2 regions of the uncultured Blautia sp. genome follow, and region 2 is predicted to be linked to the other one. Evidence: a T-box and tRNA genes for the amino acid it is inferred to sense, from the RefSeq annotation. Region 2 holds a T-box; the other holds one or more tRNA genes.
The links. A T-box is a leader RNA that pairs with one kind of tRNA and senses whether it is charged. The one in region 2 lies ahead of leuS (leucine--tRNA ligase), so its partner is inferred to be a tRNA-Leu.

Region 1 (16,433 bases), on a different contig from region 2:
GTGACAACAACTGTTGCAGTAGAAGGAGGAAAGCTTCCTGCAGTTTCCGTAAAAACAAAAACAGATATCCCAAAAGAAAAGATATTTGACTGTGTCAGGGCACTGAAAGGAATCCGGGTTTTGGCTCCTGTCCGTATGGGACAGACCATACTTTGCAATGTGGCAGAAACCGGAGTGGACATCGTTGCTACTAAGACTGTGGAAGCCCGGTAAATTTGTGGAAAAAACCCTGTCAGCATTGACATTGTGCGTTGTAATGTTTATCATAAGGAATGATAGTGTTGGTGTACAGGGAGAGCGTTTCTCCTTGTACACCGACGCTGTGTTTTGTACAAAGGAGAAGCATTATGACGATTTCCATGATTGGAATAGACCATGGCCGTGCGCCGGTTGATATACGGGCATTATTTGCCTTTACAAAAAAGAATGCAGGGGAAGCGATGGAGCAGCTGAAAGAAAAAGCAGGAATCTATGGCTGCGTGATCCTTTCTACCTGCAACCGCCTTGAAATCTGGGCGAGTCATGAAGAGGAAAAGGAGCTTTCTCTGTATCAGTGTCTTTGTGAACTGAAGGGGATTGAGGACAGCTCCTATGAAGATTATTTTATTACAAGAAAGGACAGGGAGGCGGTCAGCCACCTGTTTCACCTGGCAGGGGGGCTGAAATCCCAGATCCTGGGGGAAGATCAGATCCTTACCCAGATCAAGGAAGCCCTGAATTTTGCCAGAGAACATTTTGCCTCGGACAGTGTGTTGGAGGTTCTTTTTCGTATGGCTGCAACAGTTGGCAAAAGGATTAAAACAGAAGCTCCTCTGGCCCATGGAAATCCTTCTGTGATCCATCAGGCTTTAAGCACACTGAAAGAGCAGGGGTATGAAGCCCGGGGAAAGACCTGCATGGTGATCGGAAACGGAGAAATGGGCAAGGTGGCAGCCCAGACTCTTCGTGAAAACGGAGGTGATGTGACCGTGACAGTACGTCAGTACAGAAGCGGTATTGTAGAAATTCCTGCGGGCTGCAAAAGAATCCATTACGGAGAACGGATGGAGTACGTCCCTCAGTGTGATCTTGTGGTCAGTGCAACGGCAAGCCCGAATTTTACTTTGAAGGCGGAAGATTTTGCCCAGCTGACACTGGAGCGGCCGCTGATCCTTCTGGATCTTGCGGTACCCCGGGATATTGATCCTGCGCTTTCAGAGATTGAGGGGATCACCCTTTATGACATGGACAGCTTTCATTCAGCCGGAGCCTCTCCGGAGCAGAAGAAAAGCATCGAAAAGGCAGACAGAATCGTTCAGGAGCAGCTGGAGGAATTTTACCAGTGGCTGGAGGGAAGAGATGTGATCCCGAGAATACAGGAAATCCGGGATGACGCAGTGGAGGACCTGAACCTCCGCATTGAAAAAATACTGAAAAAAACGCCAATGGAACAGGAAGACAGACAGAAGCTTCTTGAGGCAGTAGACACAGCGGCAGGCAAGGTGGTAAACAAACTGATCTTCGGGCTGAGAGACTGTCTGAATCAGGAAACCTTCCTGGAATGTGTGGCAGGATTGGAGAAGCTCTATGAAGAATAAACGGTATTTTCCCATGTTTGTGGATCTTTCAGATAAAAAGATCGTAGTGGTAGGAGGCGGAAACATTGCCACACGAAGAGTAAAAACATTGCTTCAGTTTACAAGAAACGTAACTGCCATTGCGCCGAAATGTACAGTGGAGCTTCAGGAACTGGGCAAGACAGGATATGTAAACCTGATCACCCGTCCCGTAAAAAGAACGGATTTTCAGATGGCATATATGGTTATCGCAGCCACCAACGACTGGAAATTAAATGATGAAATCTATCGTGTCTGTAAGGAAGAGGGTATTTATGTAAACATTGCAGACGATAAAAATAAATGTGATTTTTATTTTCCGGGAATTTATATGAAGGATGAGCTGGTAGTAGGCGTGACAGCCAGCGGTCTGGATCATAAGCGGGCAAAAAAAGTCAGAGTCGCTATTCAGGAGGCTATGGAGGAAGGTGCAGAAAATGACGGAGAATAAGATAATCATCGGAAGCCGGGAAAGTAAGCTTGCTGTGCTGCAGAGTGAAATGGTACAGAGCTTTCTTAATGAAAAGCATCCGGAAATACATACAGAGATTCTGACGATGAAAACAACAGGAGACAAGATCCTTGACAGGACTTTGGATAAAGTTGGAGGAAAAGGACTTTTTGTAAAAGAACTGGATCTTGCCCTTATGGAAAAAAGATCAGATCTTTCTGTCCACAGCCTGAAGGATATGCCCATGGAGGTTCCGGAGGAGCTTCCCCTTCTGGCTTTTTCCAAAAGAGAAGATCCAAGGGACGTTCTGGTGCTTCCTGAAGGAACAGAAGAATTAGATAAAACAAAGCCTCTGGGCTGTTCCAGTCTTCGGAGAACTCTGCAGCTGAAAAATCTTTATCCGGATATGGAGGTAAAAAGCATCCGCGGAAACCTTCAGACAAGACTCCGCAAGCTGGATGCCGGAGAATATTCCGGATTGATCCTTGCGGCGGCGGGACTGAAGCGCCTGGGACTGGAAGACCGGATCAACCGGTACTTTACAGTAGAAGAGATCCTTCCGGCAGCAGGTCAGGGAATCCTGGCTGTGCAGGGAAGAAAGGGAGAAGATTATTCCTGTCTGGACGGATACTGCGATCAAGAGGCCTGGATCTGCGGTACTGCGGAACGGGCTTACGTCCGGTATCTGGATGGAGGGTGTTCTTCTCCTGTGGCTGCTTATGGTGAGATCCGCCAGGGAAAACTGCTGCTTCGGGGGCTGTACTACAGGGAAGAAGACGGAACCTATATCAAAGGAGAAGCAGAGGGCGAGCTTACGCAGGCAGAGGAACTGGGAACAGAACTGGCAAAACGTCTGAAAGAATCCATGGAAAAAGGAGAGACAGCATGAGTGTTGGAAAGGTTTGGCTGGTAGGCGCAGGTCCGGGAGATGCCGGACTTTTTACGCTGAAAGGTCTTGAAGTTTTGAATCAGGCAGAGGTAGTGGTTTATGACAGTCTGGTGGGACAGGGTGTCCTGACAAAAATTCCGGACTCTGCCCGCCTGATCTATGTAGGCAAGCGTGCGGATAAGCATACGCTTCCACAGGAGGAAATCAATCAGGTTCTTCTTCGGGAAGCCCAGAAGGGATATCGGGTGGTACGTCTGAAAGGCGGAGATCCGTTCCTTTTTGGAAGAGGCGGCGAGGAGCTGGAGCTTCTGACAGAGCATGGAATCCCTTATGAGGTAGTTCCGGGTGTGACCTCCTCTCTGGCAGTTCCGGCATATAACGGAATCCCTGTAACACATCGGGATTTCTGTTCCTCCCTTCACATTATTACCGGACACAGAAGAGCCGGAAAAGAGTATGACATTAATTTTCGCGCACTGGCAGAAACCAGGGGAACACTGGTATTTCTTATGGGAGTAGCTGCCCTTCACGATATTTGTCAGGGACTTCTGAATGCAGACATGGATCCGCAGATGCCGGCAGCCATTCTCCAGAAGGGAACTACAGCAGGTCAGAAAAAGATTGTTGCCACAGTAAGTACGCTGGAGGATGAAGTAAAGCGTCAGGGAATTGAAACACCGGCCATCATTGTAGTTGGTAAGGTATGCGCTCTGGCAGATGAGTTTGGATGGTATGAAAGACTTCCCCTTATGGGCTGGAAGGTGCTGGTCACAAGACCGAAAAACAGAAGCTCCCGTACTACAGAACTTCTCCGGGAAAAAGGGGCAGAGGTTCTGGAGCTTCCTTCTATCCGTACTGTAGCTCTGGAAGATCAGAGCAGACTTTATCAGGCTCTGGACGAGATCCGGAAATATCAGTGGGCGGTGTTTACCAGCCCTACCGGTGCGGAGATCTTTTTTGAAGAGTTGAAAAAGCACCACACAGATATCCGCAGTCTTTTTGGATTGAAGCTTGCAGCTATCGGACAGGGTACCCGGAAGGTTCTGGAGGACAGAGGACTTCTGGTAGACTTAATGCCGGAGGTATATGACGGGGATTCCCTTGGAGAAGTACTGGCGGCACAGCTTCAGGGAGGAGAGCATATTCTTCTTCCAAGGGCGCAGAAGGGAAATGAAAATCTGGTAAAGCTTATGGAAAAAGCAGGGGGTATTGTAGATGATATCCCTACCTATGAGACTGTTTACGAAAGCAGCCGGATTATTGATATTCAGAAAGAAATTGAAAAAAATCAGATTGACTGCGTGGTATTTACCAGCGCGTCTACAGTAAAAGGCTTCGCAGAAAGTGTGGGAAGCGCCGACTATGCCGGACTTACCGCAGCCTGCATCGGAAAGCAGACAAAAGCGGCAGCAGATGCTTTTGGCATGGAAACTTATATGGCTGAAAAGGCCACCATTGAGGAGCTGATCCGACTGGTGGAAGAAATAAAAGAGAAAAAGGAAAGAGAGTGAGAAACATGGATTTAATCCAGAGACCAAGAAGACTGAGAGGCAGTGAGACACTGAGAAAAATGGTAAGAGAGACAAGGATTGACAAATCCTCGCTGATCTATCCTTTATTTGTCCGCGAAGGACACAACATTAAGGAAGAAATCCCGTCTATGGAAGGGCAGTTCCGCTACAGCGTGGATCAGCTTCCCTATGAACTGGAAAATCTTTCAAAAGCAGGTGTGTCCAGTGTGATGCTGTTTGGAATTCCGGATCACAAAGATGAGGTGGGAAGCGGCGCTTATGCACAGGACGGCATTGTCCAGAAGGCACTTCGTGAGGCGAAAAAACAGTTTCCTGATATGTATTATATTACAGATGTCTGTATGTGCGAGTATACTTCCCATGGTCACTGCGGTGTGCTCTGCGGTCATGAGGTAGAAAATGATGCGACTTTGGAGCTTCTTTCCAAGACGGCACTTTCCCATGTGGAGGCAGGTGCAGATATGGTGGCTCCTTCCGATATGATGGACGGCCGTGTCCGCGCCATTCGGGAATGCCTGGACAAAGCAGGTCATAAAGAAACTCCCATTATGTCCTATGCAGTTAAATATGCTTCTGCCTTTTATGGTCCTTTCCGTGATGCTGCAGGCTCTGCTCCGGCGTTCGGCGACCGTAAAAGCTACCAGATGGATTACCATAACCGAAGAGAAGGCATGAAGGAAGCTCTGACAGATATTGAAGAGGGTGCAGATATCATTATGATCAAACCTGCTATGTCTTATCTGGATATGGTTTCCGAAGTCCACAAAGCGACGAACGTACCTGTTGCAGCCTACAGTGTCAGTGGTGAGTATGCCATGGTAAAAGCAGCTGCAAAAATGGGATGGATCGAAGAAGATAAGATCGTATGCGAGATGGCAGCAAGCGCTTACCGTGCAGGCGTACAGATTTATCTGACTTATTATGCAAAAGAGCTTGCAGGATTTATCCAGGAAGGGAGGATCGGCTGATGACCAGATCAGAAGAATTATTTCAGAGAGCAGTAAAAAGAATCCCGGGCGGTGTCAACAGTCCGGTCCGTGCTTATGGAGCGATCGGCGAAGCCCCCAGATTTATCGACCACGCAGACGGCTGCCATATTTATGATGCAGACGGAAATGAATATATCGACTATATTGATTCCTGGGGACCCATGATCCTGGGCCATAATTTCCCGGAGATCCGCGAAGCAGTGGTAAAGGCCTGTGAAAAAGGCTTAAGCTTTGGCTGCGCTACAGCGGTAGAGGTAGAGATGGCGGAATTTATCTGCGACCATCTCCCCCATGTGGAAATGGTCCGTATGGTAAACTCCGGCACAGAGGCAGTAATGAGCGCTGTCCGTGCGGCAAGAGGCTTTACCGGAAGAAATAAGATCATTAAATTTGCAGGCTGCTATCACGGACACAGCGATGCTCTTCTGGTAAGCGCCGGATCTGGTGTGATGACAAGCGGCGTTCCGGACAGCGCCGGTGTTCCGGCAGGCTGTACCCAGGATACCATGACAGCAGTTTATAATGATCTGGACAGCGTGCGTACGCTTCTGGAAAGTGCTCCTGACCAGGTGGCGGCTGTGATCGTAGAGCCGGTGGCAGCCAATATGGGAGTTGTCCTTCCAAAAGAAGGATTCCTTCAGGGACTGAGAGAGCTTTGTGATAAATATGGTGCGATTCTTATTTTTGATGAGGTGATCACAGGCTTCCGCCTTGCCTTTGGCGGAGCGGCAGAATATTTTGGGGTAACACCGGATATGGTTACTTATGGAAAGATTATCGGCGCAGGTATGCCGGTAGGCGCTTACGGCGGCAGAAAAGAGATCATGGAAATGGTTTCTCCTTCCGGTCCTGTTTATCAGGCAGGAACCTTAAGCGGAAATCCGGTTGCCATGGCGGCAGGACTGACTCAGCTGAAATATCTTTATACTCATCCGGAGGTTTATGCAGGTCTTGAGGAGAAGGGCGAAAAGCTTTATGAGGGAATGAAGAAAATCGCAGAAAAAGCAGGACTTACCTGTCATCTGAACCATATTTCCTCCCTTGGGAGCATTTTCTTTACCGGAGAAGAGGTCTGCGATTATACCTCTGCAAAAACCTCTGATACAAAAGCTTTTGCAAACTATTTCCTTGCCATGCTGAAGGGCGGTGTTCATCTGGCGCCTTCTCAGTTTGAGGCAATGTTCTTATCAGATGCCCACTCAGATGAAGTGATCCAACAGACACTGAAAGTATTTGAAGAGGTTGTGGCAAAAGGAGAAATTTATGAATAAATCCACATTCGGACGTCACTTTACCGTTACTACATGGGGAGAATCTCATGGGAAAGCTCTGGGCGCAGTTGTGGATGGCTGTCCGGCGGGACTTTCCCTTTCTGAAGAGGATATCCAGAAACAGCTGGACAGGCGTAAACCGGGACAGAGCCGCTATACAACAGCACGGAAAGAAGGAGATCAGGTGGAGATCCTGTCCGGTGTTTTTGAAGGCAGGACAACAGGAACTCCCATTTCCCTTATGGTAAGAAATATGGATCAGAGATCCCGGGATTACGGGAATATTGCATATTCCTACCGTCCGGGTCACGCGGATTTTACCTTTGGTTCCAAGTATGGATTCCGGGATTACCGGGGCGGCGGACGTTCCTCCGGAAGAGAAACTCTGGGAAGGGTGGCGGCAGGAGCCATTGCCCTTAAGCTTCTGGAATCTATGGGAATTTCTTTCTGCACTTATACAAAGTCCATTGGACCGGTAAAAATACAGGAATTTCTTCCGGAAGAGATCAACAATAATGCCTTTTATATGCCGGATGCAGCCGCAGCCAAAAAAGCAGGTGAGTTTCTGGAAGAGTGTATGAAGAATCTGGACAGTGCAGGCGGCATCATTGAGTGCCGGATCCAGGGTGTGCCGGCAGGTCTTGGCACTCCTGTTTTCGAGAAACTGGATGCTGTGCTGGCACAGGCAGTTATGTCTATTGGAGCTGTAAAGGGCGTGGAGATCGGAGAAGGTTTCCATGCGGCTGAAATGAAAGGCTCCCAGGATAACGACGGATTTATTTCTGATGACGGCGTCATTGCCAAAACATCTAATCATGCGGGAGGCATTATGGGTGGAATCAGTGACGGAAGCGAAATCCTTGTCCGGGCTGCCATTAAGCCTACCCCGTCCATCAGCCAGCCTCAGGATACTGTAACAGATCAGGGAGAAAATATATCTCTGGAGATCCACGGCCGCCACGATCCGGTGATCGTGCCAAGGGCAGTGGTCGTGGTGGAGTCTATGTGCGCTCTGGCGATTGTGGACGCACTTTTTGGAAATATGTATGCACGGCTGGATAAAGTGCAGGAGTTTTATAAAAAATAAAAAGCAGGAAAGGGAGCAGAATAAAACATGTTCCCTTTTCTTCATATGCAAAGGAGGCTGTCATGAAAACATTTTATATAAACGGAACTATTCTCACCATGGAAGAAAAGAAACTGTATGCAGAAGCGGTATGTGTGGAAAACGGCCGCATTACGGCAGTGGGAAGCAGGGAAGAGGTTTTAAGTTTTCGTACAGAGGGAGACGAGACTGTGGATCTGAAGGGATCGGTTATGCTTCCGGGTTTTATTGACGGACATTCTCATTTTGTGGGAACAGCAAACTCCATGACCCAGTGTGAATTGTCAGACTGCAAAAATTTTGCAGATATTGTAGATGCCATGAAAGCCTTTAAGGAAAAAAGACATCTTCCGGAGGATGCCTGGATCGTAGGCTGCAATTATGACCATAATTTCCTTGAAGAAGAAAGACATCCGGACAGATATGTGCTGGATAAAATCAGCTCCACAAATCCCGTGCTTCTGATCCATGCGTCCTCTCATATGGGTGTGACAAACAGTAAGGGACTGGAGCTTCAGGGAATTGACGAACACACGGAGGACCGTCCTGATGGAAAATACGGCAGGGTTCCGGGAACAAGAACTCCCGATGGATATATGGAAGAAAAAGCCTTTCTGGAATTTCAGTCAGGCCTTCCCATGACCTCTGTGGAAGAATTGATGAAGCTGATGAAAGAAGCCCAGAACCTGTATGCCTCTTATGGCATCACCACAGTGCAGGACGGCATGGTAGGAAGACCTCTGTTTCAGCTTTTGAAGGCTGCGGCCAAAATGGGAATCCTGAAGCTGGATATCGTAGGCTATCTGGATATTATGACAGCAGCGGACTTGATCGATGAGGAGCCGGAATACGTGGGAGCTTATCAGGATCATCTGAAAATAGGCGGGTATAAGATTTTTCTGGACGGCTCTCCTCAGGGCAAAACTGCCTGGATGCTGGAGCCTTATGAGGGAGAACAGGAATACAGGGGATATCCCATTCACAGCGATGAAAAGCTGCGGGAATATATTTCCCTGGCGCTGGATAAAAAACAGCAGCTTCTTGCTCACTGTAATGGAGACGCGGCTGCGGAACAGTATGTTTCACAGTTTGAAAAGGAACTGGAAAAAAGAGAAAAACGGGATGCTTTCCGGGCGGTAATGGTTCATGCCCAGCTGGTAAGAAAAGAACAGCTGAAAAGGATGGCGGAAATAGGAATGATGCCCAGCTTTTTTATTGCGCATACTTATTACTGGGGCGATATCCATATGAAAAACTTTGGCCCGGTAAGAGGCGGACATATTTCTCCGGCCGGAGACGCTGTGGAATATGGAATGAAGTTTACTTTCCATCAGGATACGCCGGTAGTGCCGCCGGATATGATGCGGACAGTTTCCTGTGCGGTAAACCGTGTGTCAAAAACAGGACAGAGTATCGGTGCAGATGAAAAAATCCCGGTTCTGGAGGCGCTGAAGGCTATTACTGTTTACGGCGCATACCAGTATCATGAAGAAGCAGAAAAGGGAACCATCGAACCGGGAAAAACTGCGGATTTTGTTATTCTTGACAGGGATCCTCTGAAAACAGCGGAAGATCAGCTGGCAGATATACAGATACTGCAGACCATAAAAGAAAACCAGGTGGTTTTCAAAAGAGAAGCATAAAAACAAAAAAGACTGATAAGCCATATGGAACTTCGTTTCCAGGACGTATCAGTCTTTTGTTCTTTAGAAGGACGGTTTATTCTGCAGATTCCGCTTTATTTTCCTTTTTTTTCTCCGGTTTTTCCGGTACCGGCCAGATATGGATACTGTTGGGAGTTTCTACCTTATGAGGCTTGTCATTCATGACAATGATATTTTTTTCGTAATCTACCCGGAATACGGTGATCTCGTTGCTTGCATGGTTGGCAATGGCAATGTGCTGGTTATCCGGGAAGATCACCAGATCTTTAGGATAGTCGCCGCTGATAGGAAGGGTGAATTTCTTCTCAAGCAGACCGGTTTTCTGGTCGATCTCATACATGGAAACAGAATTTTCCCCTGCTGTGGTACAGAAAAGATGTTTTCCGTCTGGTGCAAGTGCAAGACCGGAGGCTGCATTATGAATAGCGTCTTTATCATTTTCTTTACAGAGTGTGGAAATACTCTGGATCAGTTCGAATTCCGGCAGATGTCCGTTTCCGTCATAGCTGTATACCTTGATCTCATTGCTCAGCTCAAAGAGAATATAGGCAAAGCGGCCGTCTGCGCTGAAACGGATGATCCTGGGTCCGCTTTCTCTCGGGCAGCGGAGAATATCAACAAGCTCCAGTTTGTGGCGTCTTTTGTTGATGCGGTAAATCTTTACCTGATCGATTCCGTTGTCTACTGCACAGAGATATTTGTTGTCCGGGGTAGGGCGTACACAGTTTACGTGAGGACGGAAATTTCGTTCAGCTACGCTGCCGAGACCTTTGTGGAACACGCCGTCCATGAGACTTCCCAGACGTCCGTCTCTGTGTGTGTGAACAACGGTTACTTTTCCGTCATGGTAACCGGCTACATAAAGATATTTCCCGTCTACGTCAGTAGCAAGAAAGCATCCCCTCATTCCATCAATACTAACACTGTTGATTCTGGTAAGATCCCCATTTTCATCACGCTTAAAAACAGCTACACCCTCATCTTCAATAGAATAGAGGAAAAGACCGTTTTTGGAAAGTGCTGTGTGGGAGGAGTTACTGACTTCTACTTCGTTTCGTTCGGTTAAAGTTCCTTTTTCAACGTCAACATCATAAACCTGGATTCCTTTACTGGATCCGTGGGTATAAGTTCCCACATATGCCACATATTTTTTGTTGTCCATTCTGATTGCCTCCTGATTCTGCAAATTCAGTTTGTTTGTCATTACTGCTTATTCCGATTGCAGCAACTGTCTGTCGTACTGTCTGAATTTATTAAGTGTTCTTATTATATCATAAACAAAATCTAAGGACAAGTTTTCAGTCTTTCTGAAAATGTATTTTATGATGTACGAAATGTTCCGGTAATATAAAATTCCTGTTAATGTCAAGCTATAAGAATTGACAAAGGACACTGCACAACTTATAATGTAAATTATATTTTGTTTGAGGGTGTTCCGAAGCATGACTCCGGGACATAACAGAGAGTGGAAAGGGGAGCAGAATCGTGATAAGAATGTTTCGGACATCTGACGGGGCTATTCATGAAATACAGGAACCGCAGGATGGCTGCTGGATTGCACTGACCAATCCCACGGCAACAGAAATCTTTGAGATTTCAGAGCAGTTTCAGATAGAGGTAGACGATCTCAGAGCCCCTCTGGATGAGGAGGAGCGTTCCCGTATCGAAGTGGAGGATGACTATACTCTGATCCTGGTGGACGTGCCTATGATCGAGGAGAGAAATGACAAGGACTGGTATGGTACGATTCCTTTGGGTATCATTGTGACAGATAAGATGATCTTTACGATCTGCCTGGAAGATACCCAGGTATTGACCCGATTTATGGAAGGCCGTGTCAGAAACTTTTTTACCTATATGAAAACGCGTTTTATTCTGCAGATCCTTTATCGGAATGCAAGTATGTATCTGCGTTATCTGCGTATTATAGATAAGAAGAGCGAACAGGTAGAGGAAAAGCTTCATCTTTCTCCCAGAAATCAGGAATTGATCGAACTTCTGGAGCTGGAAAAATCACTGGTGTATTTTACCACTTCCCTGAGGTCAAATGAAGCGGTGCTTGAGAAACTGATCAAGATTGAAAGCATTAAGAAATATCCGGAGGATACAGAGCTTCTGGAGGATGTTATCATTGAGAATACCCAGGCCATTGAGATGGCGAATATCTACAGCGGTATTTTAAGAAGTATGATGGATGCTTTTGCATCAGTAATATCCAACAATCTGAACGATGTTATGAAGATCCTTTCTGTGATCACCATCGTAATGAGTATCCCGACTATTATCTTCAGCGCCTACGGAATGAACTTAAGTGCAGCAGGAATGCCGTTTTCCAAAACACCATGGGGATTTCTCATCGTTATTCTGATATCCATTGCACTCAGCGTGATCGCTGCGATCGTACTGTCAAAGAAGAAATATTTCTGACAGTCATTTAATGATGAAAAGGAGCTCAAGTGATTTTATGAATTGGATTGACAAGCTGGAACGTAAATTTGGAAGATATGGGATCCCAAATCTGACGATGTATATGGTGATCTGCTATGTGCTGGGATATCTGCTTATGGTTATAAATCCCGGTATGCTGGACATGCTGAGCCTTGAGCCGGCAATGATCCTGAAAGGACAGATTTGGAGACTGGTCACCTGGGTGATCTATCCCCCTCAGACAGGAAGCTTTTTGCTGTTTGTGATCTCTATTTTCTTTTTCTATTATCCTATTGGAAATTCCCTGGAACGTACCTGGGGAACCTTCCGCTATAACCTGTATATTTTTTCAGGACTGCTGTTTGTGATGGCAGCGGCTTTCCTGACTTATTTTTTTACAGGCCGTGTATATCTGGTAGGCGCAGTATTTACTACGTATTATGTAAGTATGTCTGTTTTTCTGGCTTATGCAGCCTGCTATCCCAATATGCAGATCCTTCTGTGGTTTGTGATCCCGATCAAGATGAAATGGATGGGATGGGTATACGGAGCAATTATCCTGTATAATATCATATCTTATATACGCGTCGGCGCATGGGTAATGACCGTGCCTATTATAGCATCATTTTTGAATTTTATTCTGTTTTTCTTCAGTGGGATCAGCATGTACCGATTCCGTCCAAAGGAAGTGAAGAGGAGAAGAGAATTCAAAAAAGCCATGGCCCAGAGCCGTGTGGATCCTGCAACGGGAGCCAGTGTTGCCAAGCATAAATGTGCTATCTGCGGACGTACAGAGCTGGATGATCCAAATCTGGAATTCCGTTTCTGCTCCAAATGCAACGGTAATTATGAATACTGTCAGGATCATCTGTTTACTCACGAGCATGTGAAGTAAACAACGAGGAGAAAAACATAGACGAGGAGACAGGATTATTATGAAAAAAGTACCTTTTGTTACTCTGGAAAAGCTGAAAGAGATTGAAGCACAGTTTCCCACTCCGTTTCATCTTTATGATGAGAAGGGAATCCGTGAAAATGCAAAGGCGCTGAAAGAGGCATTTGCATGGAATAAAGGATTTAAGGAGTTCTTTGCTGTAAAAGCAACACCAAATCCTTATCTGATCCAGATCCTTCAGGAGTATGGCTGCGGCTGTGACTGTTCTTCCATGACGGAACTGATGATGGCTAAAGCGCTGGGCTGCAAAGACGGAGACGTTATGTTTTCTTCCAATGATACTCCGGAGGAGGAGTTCCGTTATGCAGATGAGATCGGCGGAATCATCAACCTTGATGATATCACCCATATTGAGGCTGTGGAGCGGTCTGTAGGAAGAATTCCTAAAACCATTAGCTGCCGTTACAACCCGGGCGGACTTTTTAAGATCAGCAATGATATTATGGATAATCCGGGAGATTCCAAATACGGAATGACAACGGAGCAGATTTTTGACGCATTCCGTATCCTGAAAGAAAAAGGAGCAGAAAACTTTGGTATCCATGCATTTCTTGCCAGCAATACTGTGACAAACGAGTATTATCCTATGCTGGCGAAGATCATGTTTGAGCTTGCTGTAAAGCTTCAGAAGGAAACAGGAGCGCATATCAGCTTTATCAATCTTTCCGGAGGTATCGGCATTCCATACAGCCCGGACCAGAAAGCTAATGATATCCGCGTGATCGGTGAGGGTGTCCGCAAAGTTTACGAAGAGGTTCTTGTTCCGGAGGGAATGGGAGATGTTGCCATTTATACGGAGCTGGGACGTTTTATGATGGGACCATACGGCTGTCTTGTTACAAAGGCTATTCATGAAAAACATACACATAAAGAATATATCGGTGTGGATGCCTGTGCAGTAAATCTGATGCGCCCGGCCATGTATGGTGCTTATCATCATATTACGGTTATGGGAAAAGAGCATGAGGTCTGCGACCATCTGTATGATGTTACAGGCTCTCTCTGTGAAAACAACGACAAATTTGCCATTGACCGTTATCTTCCAAAGATTGACAAAGGCGATCTCCTGGTGATCCATGATACAGGAGCTCATGGTTTTGCTATGGGATATAATTACAACGGCAAGCTGAAATCAGCAGAGATACTTCTTCATGAAGACGGAAGCTTCCAGCTGATCCGCAGAGCAGAAACGCCGAAGGATTATTTTGCTACTTTTGACTGTTTTCCGGTATACGAAAAACTTCTTGAGGATGCAGACAAACTGAAATAAACAAAAAAGACCGGGTGGATATCCGGTCTTTTTCAGAATAAAAAGACTGCTGAGAAACTCAACAGTCTGATAGTCATGCCGCTGGCCGGACTCGAACCGGCACGGTGTTACCCGCTTGATTTTGAGTCAAGTGCGTCTGCCAATTCCGCCACAGCGGCACATGAACCGTAAATTATAATAACATATTACAATAAATTGTGCAAGACAAAATTTGTCTTTCTTTTGCATTCTTTATGAAAAATTTATAATATTTCACAGGAAGAACATTGAATTTCAAGGGAAAAGGTGGTATGTTACATTTGGTAAATAACTTTATGCACATAAGGATATGATAAGAAAACATATCTGATATGATGCAGCAGGGATGGAGGATAGACAATATATGAACTTAGGCGACAAAAAACCTGACAAAACGCCTACAAAACGACCGCTTTATGTGTATTATATCATTGTAGGTGTGATCATCGTTCTTTTGAACATTCTGGTTGTTCCGGCGATCCAGGAAAGAAGTGTTGAGAAGACTGATTATTCCACTTTTATCAAAAGTGTGGAAAAAGGAAACGTAACAAAGGCAACTATAGAAGAAGGCTATATTTATTACGAGGTGATTTCACCGAAGACCGGAAATAAGCTCACCTGCAAGACTGTTCAGATGGACGATCCGGAGCTGGTAAACCGTCTCCTGGAAGCAAATGTAGTAATGGACGAGGTACTTCCGGAAAGTCCTTCCATTTTTCTGACACTGATCCTCAGTTATATCATTCCTATTGGAATTTTTATTTTCCTGGGACGCTGGCTCAGCAAAAAAATGATGTCATCTATGGGCAACGGGGGACCGGGAGGCGCTATGTCTTTTGGCAAAAGCAATGCCAAGGTATATGTAAAATCTTCGACAGGAATCAAATTTTCTGATGTTGCAGGAGAGGATGAGGCGAAAGAGCTTCTGACAGAAATTGTAGATTATCTTCATAATCCGCAGAAATATACAGAAATCGGTGCGTCCATGCCGAAAGGAGCCCTTCTTGTAGGGCCTCCGGGAACAGGAAAAACTCTTCTTGCAAAGGCAGTTGCAGGAGAAGCAGAGGTTCCTTTCTTCTCTATTTCCGGATCAGAGTTTGTGGAAATGTTTGTAGGTATGGGTGCGGCCAAGGTCCGTGACCTTTTTAAACAGGCCAATGAAAAAGCACCTTGTATTGTATTTATTGATGAGATTGATACCATTGGTAAAAAACGTGACGGCGCAGGCTTCTCAGGCGGAAATGATGAACGTGAACAGACCTTGAACCAGCTTCTGACAGAGATGGATGGTTTTGACGGTTCCAAGGGCGTAGTGATCCTGGCGGCCACCAACAGACCGGATTCTCTTGACCCGGCGCTTCTCCGTCCGGGACGTTTTGACAGACGGATTCCTGTAGAACTTCCGGATCTGCTTGGCCGTGAGGAAATCTTAAAAGTCCATGCCAAAAAGATTAAAATTGCGGATACAGTACGTTTCGATGAGATTGCAAAAGCAGCAGCAGGAGCTTCCGGTGCGGAGCTTGCAAATATTGTTAACGAGGCTGCGCTGCGTGCAGTTCGTGACGGACGTAAGTTTGCTACTCAGGCTGATTTTGAGGAGAGTATCGAGGTAGTTATCGCAGGCTATCAGAAGAAGAACCGAGTACTGTCCAATAAAGAAAAACTTATTGTATCCTATCATGAGATCGGTCATGCTCTTGTTGCAGCGAAGCAGACAGAATCTGCACCTGTACACAAGATCACGATCATTCCGCGTACTTCCGGTGCACTTGGATATACTATGCAGGTAGATGAAAAGGAACATTTCCTGATGTCCAAGGAGGAACTGGAGAACAAGATTGCAACCTTTACCGGAGGACGTGCGGCAGAGGAACTGGTTTTCCAGTCTATTACCACAGGAGCTTCTAATGACATCGAGCAGGCAACCAAGATTGCCCGGGGAATGATCTCCCGTTTTGGTATGAGTGATGATTTTGATATGGTTGCAATGGAAAATGTCAGCAATCAGTATCTTGGAGGAGATGCGACCCTTGCATGTTCTTTTGAGACGCAGACCCTGATTGATAAAAAGGTTGTAGAGCTTGTTAAGACACAGCATGATAAGGCTCTTAAGATCCTGCAGGATAATATAGGCAAACTTCATGAGCTTGCACAGTACCTGTATGAGCATGAGACGATTACAGGTGAAGAGTTTATGCATATACTGGAAACTCCGCCTGCAGCAGTAACAACATCTGCAGTACAGGAAGAGAGCGCTGCAGAAGCAA
Region 2 (16,433 bases):
TACTATATATTCTAATCATGAAAATTAAGTTGCTTAGAAACAACTTCAGAAAAAATACCAGGAGGACGATCAATGAGACAGGAATGGGCTTCATTCAAAGGCGGAGTCTGGGAGAAAGAAATCAACGTGCGTGATTTCATCCAGAAAAACTATACACCCTATGAGGGAGATGAAACCTTTCTGGAAGGACCGACAAAAGCGACCAATGAGTTATGGGAGCAGGTAATGGAACTGACAGAGGAAGAGAGAAATAAAGGCGGTGTCCTTGATATGGATACACACATTATCTCTACCATCACTTCCCACGGACCGGGATACCTGAACAAAGATAAAGAAAAAATTGTAGGATTTCAGACTGATAAGCCGTTTAAGCGTGCTCTTCAGCCAAACGGAGGAATCCGTATGGCTATCAAAGCCTGCGAGGACAACGGATATCATGTGGATCCGGAAATTGTAGATTTTTATACAAAATACAGAAAAACACATAATGACGGAGTATTTGATGTATATTCACCGGAAATGCGCGCATGCCGTTCCAGTCACATTATCACCGGACTTCCGGATGCATATGGACGCGGCCGTATCATCGGCGATTACCGTCGTGTAGCGCTTTATGGTGTAGACCGTCTGATCGAGGACAAAGAAGATCAGAAAGCCGGAACACGAAGCAATATGTACGAGGATGTAATCCGTAATCGCGAGGAGCTTTCTGAACAGATCAAGGCTCTTAAGGAACTGAAAAAACTTGGTGAAATCTACGGGTTTGATATTTCCAGACCGGCTCAGAACGTACAGGAAGCAATTCAGTGGCTGTATTTTGGATATCTGGCAGCGATCAAGGAGCAGAACGGTGCAGCCATGTCTCTGGGACGTACTTCTACTTTCCTTGACATTTATGCAGAGAGAGACCTTGCAAACGGTACATTTACAGAGGAGCAGATCCAGGAGTTTATCGATCACTTTATCATGAAACTCCGTCTGGTAAAATTCGCCAGAACTCCGGAATATAATGCACTGTTTTCCGGTGACCCCACATGGGTAACAGAATCTATTGCAGGTATGGGAATTGACGGCAGAAGCATGGTAACAAAAATGTCCTATCGTTACCTTCATACACTTTCCAACCTGGGACCGGCGCCGGAACCGAACCTGACTGTATTATGGTCCACGAGACTTCCGCAGAACTTTAAACGTTTCTGTGCAAAGACCTCCATTGCATCCTCTTCCATTCAGTACGAAAATGATGATCTGATGAGAGTGACTCACGGAGATGACTATGCCATCGCATGCTGTGTATCTTCCATGCGTGTTGGCAAGGAGATGCAGTTCTTTGGCGCTCGTGCCAATCTTGCCAAGTGTCTTCTCTATGCTATCAACGGCGGTGTAGATGAGATCACCAAGAAACAGGTAGGACCAAAGTATCGTCCGATCACTTCTGAATACCTGGATTATGATGAGGTTATGGAACGCTATGACGATATGAGCCGCTGGCTGTCTCATGTATATGTGAATACTCTTAATATTATTCATTATATGCATGATAAATACTGCTATGAGCGTCTTCAGATGGCTCTTCATGACAAGAATGTGACACGCTGGTTTGCAACAGGTATTGCCGGACTTTCTGTAATCGCAGACTCTCTTTCTGCTATTAAATATGCAAAGGTAAAAACCATCCGTGATGAAAACGGCATTGTGGTAGACTTTGAGGTGGAGGGCGATTACCCGAAATACGGAAACGACGATGACCGTGTAGATGAGATTGCATACAAGATCGTAAAAGATTTTATGCACTATGTAGGTACTACTCAGACTTACCGCGGCGGTATTCCTACAACTTCTATCCTTACCATTACTTCAAATGTAGTATATGGCAAGAATACAGGAGCAACACCGGACGGACGTAAGGCTGGCGAGCCATTTGCCCCGGGTGCAAACCCTATGCACGGAAGAGACAGCCATGGAGCGGTTGCATCTTTAAGTTCTGTTGCCAAGCTTCCGTTTAAAGAAGCGCAGGATGGAATTTCCAACACCTTCTCTATTATTCCGGGAGCTCTTGGAAAAGAGGATATGGTAATGCTGGATTCCATCAGTCTGGATGATCTGAGCTTTTCTCTTGAGCCGGACTGCGCATGCTGTGAACCAAACCTCAGCGTAGACGAGGCAGAATAATCTTTTCATTTCAAATATACATTACAGGAGGATTTACTATGAATATCAGTGACGCACAGGTAGATAACCTGGTAAACTTACTTGACGGCTATGCAGAAAAAGGTGGCCATCATCTGAACGTAAATGTTTTTACAAGAGAAACTCTTCTGGATGCACAGGCACATCCGGAGAAATATCCGCAGCTGACCGTTCGTGTATCCGGTTATGCGGTAAACTTCAATAAGCTGACAAAAGAGCAGCAGGATGAGGTTATTTCCAGAACCTTCCACCAGGGAATGTAATCAGATGCAAAAAGAATATGACCACAAGGGGTATATTCATTCTACAGAGAGCTTCGGGACCGTTGATGGTCCCGGAGTTCGTTTTGTAGTATTCTTTCAGGGATGTCCTCTGAGATGCCTGTACTGTCACAACCCGGATACCTGGAAATCAGGAGAAGGAAAAAGGATGACAGTGGAAGAAATTCTGGATGCCTACAAAAAGAATGAAGTTTTTTACAAAAATGGAGGGATTACTGCTACCGGCGGGGAACCTCTTATGCAGCTTGATTTCCTGACAGAACTTTTCCGTGAAGCAAAAAAACAGGGAATCCACACCTGTCTGGATACTTCCGGAATCATGTATCGGAAGGAAAGGCAGCAGGAATTTGAAAAACTGTTTGATGTTCTTGATCTTGTGCTTCTGGATTTTAAACACAGTAATGAAGAGGAACATAAAAATCTGACCGGATTAAGTCAGAAGCATGTGCTGGAATTTGCTGAAGCGCTTGAAAAAGCAGAGGTTCCTATGGTTGTCCGCCATGTTGTTGTACCCGGGATCACAGACCAGAAAGAGCATTTGAATAATCTTGGAAAGCTCCTGGCCGGATTTAAAAATATAAAGGGCCTGGAGGTTCTTCCGTACCATACTATGGGAAAGGCTAAATATGAAAAAATGGGGCTTCCTTATCCTCTGGAAAACACAGAGAACATGGATGCGGAAAAAGCCAGAGAAGCGCGGAATATCATACTGAGAGCTTTTCAGGAACAGAGAAGAATTTAATCCTTGACAAACCTGTCGGGAATAGTTAGAATTATGAAGAACAAAGACGAAGAAGAGGAGCAGTAAGAAAACTTATTCTTTTTCAGAGACCTGCCGTTTGGTGTGAGGCAGGAAAGGATGTTTCTGAACTCGCCTTGGAGTTGCCGAAGTGAAAGTACAGTAGCTTTGGACGGGAAATCCCGTTACAGATTCAATGAGTGCACCGGATCAGATATCCGATGAATTAGAGTGGTACCACGGAATTTAGCCCTTCGTCTCTAAATACAGAGATGAGGGGCTTTTTTTATTAAGGAGTTCGAAGCGGACTTGTCCGCTTTGCTATTTTGTATAAGGAGGAAAAATTATGTCAGTACCTTACAATCATAAGGTGATCGAGAAAAAGTGGCAGAAGATCTGGGATGACAATAAAGCTTTTGCCGCAACAGATGATTACAGTAAACCGAAATATTATGCTCTGGTAGAGTTTCCGTATCCGTCAGGACAGGGCCTTCATGTAGGTCATCCAAGACCGTACACAGCTTTGGATATTGTGGCAAGAAAAAGAAGAATGCAGGGATACAATGTACTTTATCCTATGGGCTGGGATGCTTTTGGTCTTCCCACAGAAAACTATGCCATTAAGAATAAAATCCATCCAAAGATTGTTACAGCAAATAATGTAAAACGTTTTAAAGAACAGCTTCATTCTCTGGGATATTCTTTTGACTGGGACAGGGAAGTAAACACCACAGATCCGGAATACTACAAATGGACCCAGTGGATCTTTCTGAAGCTGTTTAATGCTGGTCTTGCCTATAAAACAGAAATGCCTATTAACTGGTGTACCTCCTGTAAGGTAGGACTTGCCAATGAAGAAGTAGTAAACGGTGTCTGTGAGCGTTGTGGATCTCCGGTTGTCCGCAAGGTCAAAAGCCAGTGGATGCTGAAGATTACAGATTATGCAGAAAAGCTTCTGGAAGGTCTTGATGGCGTAGATTATATTGAACGTGTAAAAGTTTCCCAGAAAAACTGGATCGGAAAAAGTCAGGGAGCAGAGGTTGACTTTGCCATTGCCGGAAAAGAAGACAAGCTGACTGTTTATACAACCAGACCAGATACTCTTTTTGGTGCAACCTATATGGTTGTTTCTCCGGAGCATCCAATGCTGGAAAAATATAAAGACGAGATTAAAAATCTGGATGCCGTTCACGAATATCAGGAGCAGGCTGCAAGAAAGTCTGATTTTGAGCGTTCTGAGCTTGCAAAAGAAAAGACAGGTGTACAGATTGACGGTATCCGCGCCGTAAATCCGGTAAACGGAAAGGAAATTCCCATCTGGGTTTCTGATTATGTACTGATGAGCTATGGTACCGGTGCGATCATGGCTGTTCCGGCTCATGATACCCGTGACTGGGAGTTTGCTAAGAAATTTAATATGCCGATCATCGAAGTAGTAGCAGGCGGAGCAAATGTGCAGGAAGAAGCATTTACAGATGTTGCTGCAGGTAAGATGGTCAATTCTGGATTTCTGGATGGTCTGGAAGTTGCCGATGCAAAGAAAAAGATCATTGAGTGGCTGGAAGAGAAAAAGCTTGGAACAGGAAAGACGAATTACAAGCTGAGAGACTGGGTATTTTCCCGCCAGCGTTACTGGGGAGAACCGATCCCCGTGGTACACTGTAACAAGTGCGGTTATGTGGCGCTTCCGGAAAGTGAGCTTCCTCTGGAACTTCCGGATGTAGAGAGCTACATGCCTACAGATAACGGAGAGTCTCCTTTGGCGGCTATGACTGATTGGGTAAATACCACCTGCCCATGCTGCGGCGGACCGGCGAAACGTGAGACAGATACGATGCCTCAGTGGGCTGGTTCCTCCTGGTATTTCCTTCGTTATACAGATCCTCATAATACAGAAGCTCTTGCAAGCCAGGAGGCTCTTAATTACTGGCTTCCGGTTGACTGGTATAACGGAGGTATGGAGCATACAACCCTCCATCTTCTGTATTCCCGTTTCTGGCATAAATTCCTGTATGACAATAAAGTTGTGCCATGCCCGGAACCATACCAGAAACGTACCTCTCACGGCATGATCCTTGGCGAGAATGGTGAGAAAATGTCAAAATCCCGCGGAAACGTAGTAAATCCGGATGATATCGTTAATGATTACGGAGCAGATACTCTTCGTACTTATGAAATGTTCATTGGCGCCTTTGATCTTAGTGCATCCTGGTCAGAAAACGGAGTAAAGGGCTGCCGTCGTTTCCTGGAACGTGTATGGAAACTGCAGGATATTCTTACAGAAGGTGACGGCTTCAGCAGTGATATGGAAACAAAGATACATCAGACAATCAAAAAAGTAAGCAATGATTTTGAGAATCTGAAATACAACACTGCAATTGCAGCGCTGATGACTCTTCTTAATGATTTTGCCAAAAAGGGAAGCATCACAAAAGGTGAATATCGTACCTTCCTGCTTCTTTTGAATCCGGTAGCACCTCATATCACAGAGGAAATCTGGAATGTCTGCGGTTATGAAGGCTATGTATATCAGCAGCCATGGCCGGAGTATGACGAAGCAAAAACTGTAGAGAATACCATTGAGATTGCTGTTCAGATCAACGGCAAGACCAGAGGTGTTGTAGCTCTTCCGGTGGATGCGGACAAAGAAACTGCCCTTGCAAAAGCAAAAGAAGTAGTTGCAGACAAGCTGACAGGAACCATCATCAAAGAGATTTATGTTCCGAAGAAGATTATAAATATCGTGCAGAAATAATGCGAAATGGCGCAGGTAGTGAAATCATTACCTGCGCTATTTTTCATCTGTAAAAGCAGGAGAGCCGGAAGCACTGTGAGAATCCTGCTGTATACTGACTTCCCATAAGAATCTAAAAGTGTTATAATTTTCACAGAAAATTTGGTTACAGGGAGAAAAAAATGAAGGGAATTGCAGACTTACATATTCATTCCCGGTATTCCCGCGCCACCAGTAAGCAGGGAACACCGGAATATCTGGATTTATGGGCAAGAAAAAAGGGAATATCCATTTTAGGCACAGGAGATTTTACCCATCCACAATGGAGGGAGGAGCTGAAAGAAAAGCTGATTCCTGCAGAAGACGGACTATATTGTTTAAAAGAAGAGGCTGTGCTGGAAGAAAGCAGGGAATATAAAAACAGTTCTCCGAGATTTGTGCTTTCCGGTGAGATCAGCTCTATTTATAAGAAAAACGGTAAGGTAAGAAAGGTTCATAATGTGATTCTTCTTCCCAGTCTGGAGGATGCGGAAAAGCTTTCCAAAAAACTGGAAATGATAGGAAATATTCATTCTGACGGAAGACCGATCCTTGGTCTTGACAGCCATGACTTACTGGAGATTATGCTGGAGCTGTGTCCCCGGGGTATCCTGATCCCGGCGCACATTTGGACTCCGCATTTTTCCATGTTTGGGGCATTTTCCGGTTTTGACACAGTGGAGGAATGCTTTGAGGATCTGACTCCGTATATCCATGCGGTAGAAACAGGACTTTCTTCAGATCCTTTGATGAACTGGAAGCTTTCGGCTTTGGATCGGTACCAGCTGATCTCCAATTCAGACGCGCACTCCCCGGCTAAATTAGGCAGGGAAGCAAACCTTCTGGATATAGATTTGAGTTATCAGGGATTATATCAGGCAATTCAGGAAGGAAATGGGCTGGAAGGAACCATTGAGTTCTTTCCCGAAGAAGGAAAATACCATTTTGACGGACACAGAAAATGTCATCTCTGTCTGAGTCCGGAAGAATCTGAAGCATATGGAGGAATCTGCCCGATCTGTGGGAAGAAGATTACGATTGGTGTGGATCACAGAGTTCTGCAGCTTTCTGACCGTAAGGATGGAGAGGAAAGAAAAAATAAAAAGCCATTTGAATATCTGGTTCCTCTGCCTGAAGTTATTGCAGCCTCCACAGGAAAAACACCTGCCAGCAAAAAAGTACAGGAGCAGTATGAGATCATGCTTCATAAACTGGGACCGGAATTTGAAATCCTTCGGGAAATACCGGTGGAAGAAATCCGGAAAGAGGCCGGATATATGGTCGCAGAGGGGATACGGAGACTAAGAGCCGGGCAGGTAAAAAGAACCCCGGGATTTGACGGAGAATATGGGGTGATCCGTCTTTTTGAACAGGATGAGATCGAAAATCCAAACGGGCAGCTGTCTTTTTTCAGCGAAGAGGAAATGCATCAGGAAGAAAAGAACAGAAAGGACAGGGTATCTTCCGGTCAACGTCCGGATCAGAGTGAGAAACAGCAGGAAGAAGACAAAGAAACCGGGAAAAAGGAAGAGCTGAATGAAAAACAAAGTCAGGCGGCAGAGACCATAGACCGCAGGATCGCTGTGGCGGCAGGTCCCGGAACAGGGAAAACAAAAACACTGATCGCACGGATCCTTTATCTTCTGGAACAGAGAAATGTAGGTCCGGGAGAGATCACAGCCGTAACCTTTACCAATCAGGCTGCGAGGGAATTAAAAGAACGTCTGACGCTGCAGGCTGGTTCCAGACGGAATATCAGCCGTATGCAAATTGGAACCTTTCATTCCATCTGTCTGGATTTTCTGAAAAAACAGGGACGGAAAATTTTTCTGGCTGATACCTCTGTTCTGACAGAAATCGCAAAGGAATTGTGTGGAGAGTATGGATTGTCGCTTACTCCTGCGCAGCTTTTGAATAAAATTTCTCTGGCAAAAACCGGGGCAGTATCAGGACAGGAGGAACTGATTCCGCAGCTGCTGCAGTCCTATCAGGAGCGTTTGCACAGCCAGGGGCTGTATGATTTTGATGATCTTTTAACAGAAACCCTGAAAATATGCAGAGAAAACCATGGGAGCAGGAAAAAGCAGTCCTGGGAGCGGAAGTTTTCGTATCTTATGGTAGATGAATTTCAGGATATCAGTTCAATACAGTATGAACTGATTCGGGAATGGAATAAGAATGGAAAAGAACTTTTTGTGATAGGAGATCCGGATCAGTCTATTTATGGCTTCCGTGGATCTGATTCCGGCTGTTTCATGAAAATGAAAGAAGAATATCCGGAAACCAGAATGATTTCTCTGGAAAATAATTATCGGAGTACCGGACACATCCTCAGGGGCGCTCTGGCAGTGATCGGCAATAATCCGGGTATGGAGCGTAAACTGAAGCCCTGGAAAGACGAGGGCGTTCCTCTGCGGATCGTGGAAGCCTCTTCCAAAAATGCAGAAGCAGTTTTTGCGGCAAAAGAAATAAACCGTCTGACAGGCGGTATGGATATGCTGGAAGCGCAGGATTATTTTGCACAAAAGGGAAATGCAGGACAAAAAAGCTTCCGTGATATTGCAGTTTTGTACAGAACCCATCATCAGGCGCGTCTGCTGGAAAAATGTTTCCAAAAGGAAGGGATTCCCTATGTGGTGAGGGGAAGAGAAGGTTTTTTAGAGAGCCCTCTTGTTCAGGGAACCATCAGCTTTTTCTGTTCTCTGGCAGAACCGGATCATCCTGCCTGCAGAGAAGAGGCTGTGAAAAAGCTGTGGGATCTGGAAGACAGCCGGATTTCATCAGGTATTTACGAGGAAATGGCAGCCAGATACGAGAAGAAATGGGACCGTACAAAACCCAAAAAGCTCATGCAGGAATGGATAGAGGATCTGAATCTGACAGAAGAAAAAAATATGCAGATGCTGGCAGATATGGCGATTTTCTATAACAGTACCAGAGAGTTCCTGGATGCCCTTCTTCTGGGAGAAGAGGGAGATTTAAAGAGATGCGGAGGAAAAAGCTATCATGGAGACGCAGTGTCTCTCATGACTCTTCATGCCTCCAAGGGACTGGAATTTCCTGTGGTAATTCTTTTTGGAATGGAAAAGGGAGAGCTTCCTCTGGAAAGAGAAGATGCTCCCGCGGATGTGGAAGAGGAACGACGTTTGTTTTATGTGGGGATGACCAGGGCAAGAGAAGAACTGATCCTGACCTTTGCAGAAGAACCGTCTGCGTTTCTGGAAGAGATTCCGGAGGAGGACACTGAAAGAGAAAAGACCGGAAAACAGAAAAATATGGAAACCTGCAGACAGTTAAGTTTGTTTGATTTCATACAGGAGAAAACAACATGAATTTAAAAGAATTTTTTTTACAGCATCCCAGGGCGGCTCTTGGATTTTCCGGCGGCGTTGATTCTGCTTTCCTTCTTGCAATGTCAGTTAAGTACGGCGCCGATGTGCAGCCTTATTTTATAAAAACAGCGTTTCAGCCTGCTTTTGAACTGGAGGATGCCAGACGTCTGACCAGGGAACTAGGAAAAACGCTTATTGTAATAGAACATGATATTTTAAAGGATAATGAAATTTCTGCTAATCCTGCAAACAGATGCTATTATTGCAAAAAAACATTGTTTTCTGTTTTAAAGGAAAGAGCTTTGAAAGATGGCTATACGCTCTTGATGGATGGAAGCAATGCGTCAGATGATGTTTCCGACAGACCGGGAATGCGCGCTGCTCATGAACTGGAGGTTCTTTCCCCCCTTAGAGACTGTGGACTTACCAAAAAAGAGATCCGGAGACTTTCCCGAGAAGAAGGTCTTTTTACCTGGGACAAACCTTCCTATGCCTGTCTGGCAACCCGGATACCGACAGGAACAGTACTTCAGAGGGAGATGCTGGAAAAAATTGAAAAAGCGGAAGAAGAACTGAAGGGAATCGGTTTTCAGGACTTTCGCATCAGGCTGTTCCACGGTGCGGCAAGAATCCAGATTACAGAAGGGCAAATGAAGGAGATGCTGGAAAAAAAGGAGAGGATTATAAAACTTTTGACTCCTTATTTCGAGGATGTTTTCCTGGATCTGAAGTTTCGTCAATCTGAATAAACGTGAAATAATTTCCGAAAAGCGAGATTTCGCTGTCAGGAATTATATTAATAAATTATTTGGAGGTATTTGTTATGAGCGAATTAAACAAAACACTGGAATTGATGCAGACAAGAAGAAGTGTGCGTAAATTTAAGCCGGATCCGATTCCGGAAGAAATCCTGGATCAGATTGTGGAAGCAGGAACCTGGGCAGCAACAGGAAGAAACTGTCAGTCTCCTGTTATTATCAAGATCACAAACAGAGAACTGATCAGGAAACTTTCCAGGCTGAATGGGGAGATTATGGGTACAGATTCCGATCCCTTTTATGGAGCTCCTGCTGTTCTGATCGTTCTTGCAGATAAAACGGCCCCAACCTATTTGTATGATGGAAGTCTTGTTATGGGAAATCTTATGCTGGCTGCCCACTCCCTTGGAATCGGAAGCTGCTGGATCCATCGTGCAAAGGAGGAATTTCAGCTTCCGGAGGGAAAAGAAATCCTGGAATCATTAGGAATCGAGGGGGATTATGAAGGAATCGGACATTGTGTCCTCGGATATACAGAAGGTGAATATCCTCATACAAAGCCTCGCAAAGAAAACTGGGTATACACCATAAATTAATACGGTGATAGCCGGTCTATCTGATTGAGGATGTTTCACTATAAGTATGTTCTGTCAGCTCAGACAGAACAGCAATTTTTTGATTGATCATAGTACGCATACAGTTGGGCACATGTTCCTGATGAGCTCTGTGGATGGCAACACATTCTTTGCAGTTGCCGTGATAACGACAGGCTTTTGTACAGGGACAGTGATCCTTCTGTGCGTATTCTGCACGGAAAGCGGACGCAAACTCTTCCTGTATCCGAAGTCCTTCTTTTCTGTTTCCAAGATGAAATTCTTTCATGGCTTTTTTTTCAATTTCATTTCCATCAATAATCATTTGAGTTTTCCTTTCTTGTTTGATGATGTCATAATATCACAGTTTATTCTTGAAAAATAGCAAAATAACAGGTAAACTATATATGAAAAACATCAAAACAGAACAGTCAGGTGAATTTATGCGTACAGGAAAACGAAGATCAAAAAAAGAAAAGAAAGCAATGACCGTGTCTCTTTATGGAAATCTCTTTTTTGTCATACTGGAACTTGTGATGGCAGTGGTGACCGGATCCCAGGCAGTGCTTCTGGATGCGGTTTATGACGGAATAGAATTTTTCATGCTCCTTCCTTCTGTTCTTATCATTCCCCTTCTGTATCGGCCAAGCAATGAGAAATATCCCTTTGGACATATGCAGATAGAAACGGTTTTTCTCGTTATCAAGGGAATTACAATGACCACCGTTACAGTGGGACTGATTACAAACAGTATCAATATCCTGCTCCATGGAGGACGGACTGTTGACTTTGGGGTGGTTGCATGGTTTGAGCTCACTGCCTGCGTGCTAGGCATTGCAGTAACGATTTATCTGAAAAAGAAAAACAAAAACATCAAATCTCCGACGGTAGAAGTAGAAATGGAAGGGTGGAAGATCGACAGTATTATTTCCCTTGGGATGACGGCAGCTTTTGTACTTCCTATGATCGTTCCGTTTCCGTGGTTCCAGGCTTTTGTTCCATATCTGGATTCTCTTCTGACCATGATCTTGTCTGTAGTCATGCTTCCGATTCCGATCAAAACAGTGATCACCGGAATCAGAGATCTGCTTCTGATCTCGCCGGAGGAGGAGACAGTAGAGGAAATCAAAAGTCTGGTAGAACCGATCATCCGGGAAAGCAACTGCTCAGAATGTCACTACGAAATTGTAAGAACCGGGAGAAAACTCTGGATCAGTGCTTATATCACGCTGAATAAAGACGAGCTTTCCGTAAGACGTTTTAAGATGCTGCAGACAAAATGTATTGCTGCTCTTACAGAAAAGTATTCGGATTTTTATTTTGAGCTGCTTCCGGAAATAGAATTTGACATTGAGGAATTAAATGAAATCTTATCCAAATGATACGCCTGTTTATTCTCATAATCCCTATCATGATACCAGATTTCCGCTTCTGGTACTGGATGTAAAACATAAAGCCTGCATTCCTTTTAATGAGGGCTTTCGCCACCTTCACTGGCATGAAGAACTGCAGTTTGTATACATAAAAAAAGGTGTAGTACATTTTAAATTATGGGAGCAGGAGTTTGATCTGTCCAGGGGATGCTGCATGTTTATCAACAGGAATGTACTCCATTATATCGCAGAAAAAGAGGACTGCAGCTATCACAGCTTTCTGATCCCCAAAAACTTTCTTGGCTTTTTTAAAGGCAGCATTATGGAGGAAACGGTTCTGAGAATTGTTGAGAATCCTTTTATTTCGGGACAATGTTTTTGGCCGGAGAAGAAAGAAGATCAGGCAGTGCTGAGAATGATCAGAGATTTGGATGATCTGTATTTTCAGGAAAAAAGACCTCCGAACTGGGAGTACCGGGTGTCTTTGAAGCTGAACGAACTCTGGCTGGAAACAGCAACAGCCCTGGGAGATACAGAAAAAGATTTGATTCCTGCCGGGGAAAGAGACCATGAACGAATCCAGAAGCTGCTGGATTTTGTTCATCGGAATTACGACAGAAAACTGACCCTGAAGGAAATTTCAGCCTCAGCAAATGTAAGTCCGACAGAAACCCTTCGTTGTTTTAAAAAATATACGGGATATTCTCCTTATCAGTATCTGCAGAATTATCGTCTGCAGGCGGCGGCTGCTTTTTTGGAAACCGCCGGGGACAGTGTGACAGAAATTGCCATGAAGACCTGTTTTCCCTCTGCAAGTGCGTTCATTGCAGCTTTTCGCAGAGCTTATGGCATGACACCTGGAAGATACCGGGAAGAAAAACAGAATAAAAGTTGATCTGATGCAGAAAAAGAAGCGCCCTGTTACATTTGGGGCGCTTCTTTGATATCTGAGATGTCCGGCTCAGCCATCAGAGAGTAGTTGGTATAGTAAACAACAAATCCCGGTTTGGCTCCGGCAGGTTTTTTGACATGTTTTTTCTGGATATAGTCAATCTCTACTTTGGGAGCAGTCCGGCCTTTGGAGTAAAAGGCAGCCAGACGTCCGGCTTCTTCAAAAGTACGGTCCGGCATTTCTCCGTCCGGTGTTTTTACCACTACATGGGATCCTGCCATTTTTTTTGCATGGAACCACCAGTCATTACCGGAAGCCAGCCGAAAGGTAAGCTCGTCATTCTGGAAATTATTTTTTCCTACAAATATATCGAAGCCATCGCTGGAAATATAGTGGAAAGGTTTGGATTTTGACTGTGCTTTCTGGCCTTTCCTGGAAGAAGAATGCTTTTTAATAAAACCATATTCTGTAAGTTCTTCTTTGATCTGGCTTAAATCGCTTTCTGCCCGTGCAATATCCAGTGCATTGGAAATAGATTCCAGGTGTTCGATTTCTGACTGAGTTTCGGCAATCTGTTCTGTCAGAGCTTCTTCTGTACGTTTCAGCTTTCCGTAGCGGTCAAAATACTTCTTGGCGTTTTCTCCGGCGGTGAGGGTTGGATCCAGAGGAATGGTGATCTCTTCGTTGGTATAGTAGTTCAGAGCCTGGAAAGATTTGCAGCCCTCTTCCAGTCCGTAGCCATAGGTGTTGATCAGTTCTCCGTAGACCCGATATTTTTCTTTTTTGGATGTATCCTTCATCTGTTTGGACTGAAGTGCAAATTTTTTGCGGTTGCGCTCCAGGGCGGTCTGTACGATTCTGCGCAGATCAGAGGATTTCTGCCGTATACGGTTCAGGGTATCCCGTGAGGAATAGTAAGAATCCAGCATGGCAGATACAGTAGTAAAAGATTCGCTGTGGTATTCCGTTCCAAACTGTGTCAGGGGAAGTACGGAATATTCCACAGGCTCTGTTCCCCGGTAAATAATATTAGGAGTAAAATCCCCCTCTTTAACCTGATCCATCAGCCGCTGGAAAGTATGGTACAGATGTGTGCATGCAGCTTCATTAAGCGAAGCAGCTGCATCGCTGCCGTCGATGGAAGCACGGAAGCAGATTTCCTCGGCGATCAGAGGACTTAATCCCGTAAGAGAGGTGTAGATGGCCCTGGAAATATTACAGGGCTTTTTGCACACGGTTTCTGTAAATTCCTCTTCTGTGATCGTAAGAGGATCTGCTTTTTCCTGTGTCCGAGGAAGGAAGTAAGGTCTTCCCGGAAGTACCTCCCGAACCGAACTCATATGAGAGGAAACATGCTTGATGCTGTCCAGGATCATTCTGTTTTCATCGCAGAAAATAATGTTGCTGTGTTTTCCCATCAGTTCCATGATCAGGATCTTTTTGCAGGGATCTCCCATTTCGTTTAAATGCTCCAGTTCAAATTCCACTACCCGCTCCAGACCGGGCTGCCGGATATCTGCGATCTTTGCACTTCCGATATGCTTCCGGAGAAACATGCAGAAATTTGGTGCAGTAAGAGGGCTTGGTTTATTTTTGTCTATAAAATAAATCAGAGGAAGGGAGGCGCTTGCAGAAAGCAGAAGCCTGCACTGTCCCTGACTTCCCTTTGCGGTGATCAGGAGGGCGTCCGATTCCGGCTGTGCGATTTTGTTGAACCGGCCGCCATCCAGATATGTATGTAATTCCTTTACCATTGCGGCAATGGTAATTCCGTCAAATGCCATAGAAGCTGCTCCTTTTTAAAATTTTATAGTTTACAGTATAGCATGTATTTGCATACAGCGCAAAAAAATCTTATAAAATACTGATATTCCGGGGAGTGTTGGAAACCTGCATATTTCTGTTGTTTGACATTCTGGAAAAACTGTGTCATAGTAAAAAAATAGACATATCTGATATATTGGGAGGTGTGACGGTGAAAAAAAGTATTTTTATTGGAGGCAGTATTCTGATCCTGATGCTATGCTTTTTCGTTTGTTCCTTTGAACAGGTCTATGGAGAGGAAGGCATGCTCAGTAAGCCGGATCATCCTAAGACAGTTACCAATGATAAACTTATTTTTATCGGAGATTCCAGAACGGAAGGAATCCGTGATGCAGTTCAGGATGACAGTATATGGTCCTGTCTGTCTTCTATGGGATATGACTGGATGGTTTCTGACGGAGTTCCGGAAATTGAAGACGAGATCCAGGACAATACGGCAGTGATTATTTTGATGGGGGTAAATGATGTTCATCATGTAAATGAATATATTCAGTACATCAATCAGAAAGCGAAGGAGTGGACGGATCTGGGAGCTTCCACCTATTTTGTGTCTGTAGGTCCGGTAGAAAATGATCCTTATGTGACAAATGCCCAGATTGAAAGCTTTAACTCTTCCATGGAGGCGAATTTGATCGGTGTTAATTATATCGATATCTATACACATCTGACAGAAAATGGCTATTCTACATTAGATGGGATTCATTATCCAGACGATGTTTCTATTGAAATATACAACTATATTCTGGAGCATTTAGAAGAAGTCCGCAGTGGTATCTGGGGATGAGAGAAAATAAGACAATCCGAAAAAATAATTGACTACCCTGTTCAGATGTTTTATAATCAATCTGTATGTAAAGATATAAGTAATCTGCAAAGAGAGAAGACATTATGATAAAAAGTATGACAGGCTTCGGCCGGGCTGAAGCCGTGACAAAAGAGTGGAAGATCACAGTGGAGCTGAAATCAGTGAATCACAGATATCTGGATCTGAACATCAAGATGCCCAGGAAGCTGAATCTTTTTGAGGGGCAGGTCCGTAATCTGATAAAGACATACATGCAGCGCGGCAAGGTGGATATTTTTATTACTTACGAGGACTATACAGCAGGAAGCGTTGCCCTGAAATTTAATCGTGATCTTGCGGCAGAATATCTGGGATACCTAAAAGAAATGGAACAGGAGTTCCAGCTGAAAAATGATATCAGCGTGACAATGCTTTCCAGATATCCGGAGGTTCTGACTATGGAAGAACAGCCGGTAAACGAAGAGGAACTCTGGAATTGTCTGGAGACGCCTTTGAAGGAAGCGTGCACAAGATTTGTGGAAGCAAGAGAACGGGAAGGAAAACATTTGAAAAATGATCTGCTTGCTAAGCTGGAGGGACTGGATGAAAAAGTTTCTATGGTAGAGAAGCGTTCGCCGGAGGTTGTCCAGGCATACAGAGAAAAGCTGGAAACAAAGGTTCATGAACTTCTGGAGGATTCGCAGATCGATGATAACCGTATTGCGGCAGAGGTTGTTCTTTTTTCAGATAAAATCTGTAATGATGAAGAAACTGTCCGGCTCCACAGTCATATCCGCGGTATGAAAAAAATACTCAGCGAGCAGGAAGGAATCGGACGCAAACTGGATTTTATGGCACAGGAAATGAACAGAGAGGCAAACACGATTCTGTCAA

Region 1: it encodes a tRNA-Leu, which carries the amino acid that the T-box ahead of leuS (leucine--tRNA ligase) is inferred to sense. The anticodon was not compared.

Annotation. Positions count from the first base shown of each region.
Region 1 covers NZ_CABVDF010000015.1:6,977-23,409, forward strand. The annotation lists gene RDS42_RS02680 (DUF1667 domain-containing protein) at 1-213, shown strand, start outside; gene hemA (glutamyl-tRNA reductase) at 348-1,577, shown strand; gene RDS42_RS02690 (bifunctional precorrin-2 dehydrogenase/sirohydrochlorin ferrochelatase) at 1,567-2,046, shown strand; gene hemC (hydroxymethylbilane synthase) at 2,033-2,935, shown strand; gene cobA (uroporphyrinogen-III C-methyltransferase) at 2,932-4,446, shown strand; gene hemB (porphobilinogen synthase) at 4,452-5,435, shown strand; gene hemL (glutamate-1-semialdehyde 2,1-aminomutase) at 5,435-6,727, shown strand; gene aroC (chorismate synthase) at 6,720-7,814, shown strand; gene RDS42_RS02720 (amidohydrolase) at 7,877-9,475, shown strand; gene RDS42_RS02725 (lactonase family protein) at 9,552-10,658, opposite strand; gene RDS42_RS02730 (magnesium transporter CorA family protein) at 10,982-11,923, shown strand; gene RDS42_RS02735 (hypothetical protein) at 11,961-12,818, shown strand; gene RDS42_RS02740 (diaminopimelate decarboxylase) at 12,859-14,148, shown strand; tRNA gene RDS42_RS02745 (tRNA-Leu) at 14,225-14,306, opposite strand; gene ftsH (ATP-dependent zinc metalloprotease FtsH) at 14,531-16,433, shown strand, end outside.
Region 2 covers NZ_CABVDF010000009.1:14,090-30,522, reverse strand. The annotation lists gene pflB (formate C-acetyltransferase) at 73-2,172, shown strand; gene grcA3 (autonomous glycyl radical cofactor GrcA3) at 2,211-2,453, shown strand; gene pflA (pyruvate formate-lyase-activating protein) at 2,458-3,213, shown strand; T-box leader at 3,254-3,475, shown strand; gene leuS (leucine--tRNA ligase) at 3,557-5,965, shown strand; gene RDS42_RS02030 (UvrD-helicase domain-containing protein) at 6,127-9,315, shown strand; gene larE (ATP-dependent sacrificial sulfur transferase LarE) at 9,312-10,064, shown strand; gene RDS42_RS02020 (nitroreductase) at 10,139-10,669, shown strand; gene RDS42_RS02015 (LPS biosynthesis protein) at 10,686-10,991, opposite strand; gene RDS42_RS02010 (cation diffusion facilitator family transporter) at 11,110-12,048, shown strand; gene RDS42_RS02005 (AraC family transcriptional regulator) at 12,029-12,934, shown strand; gene RDS42_RS02000 (NFACT RNA binding domain-containing protein) at 12,961-14,715, opposite strand; gene RDS42_RS01995 (SGNH/GDSL hydrolase family protein) at 14,907-15,539, shown strand; gene RDS42_RS01990 (YicC/YloC family endoribonuclease) at 15,644-16,433, shown strand, end outside.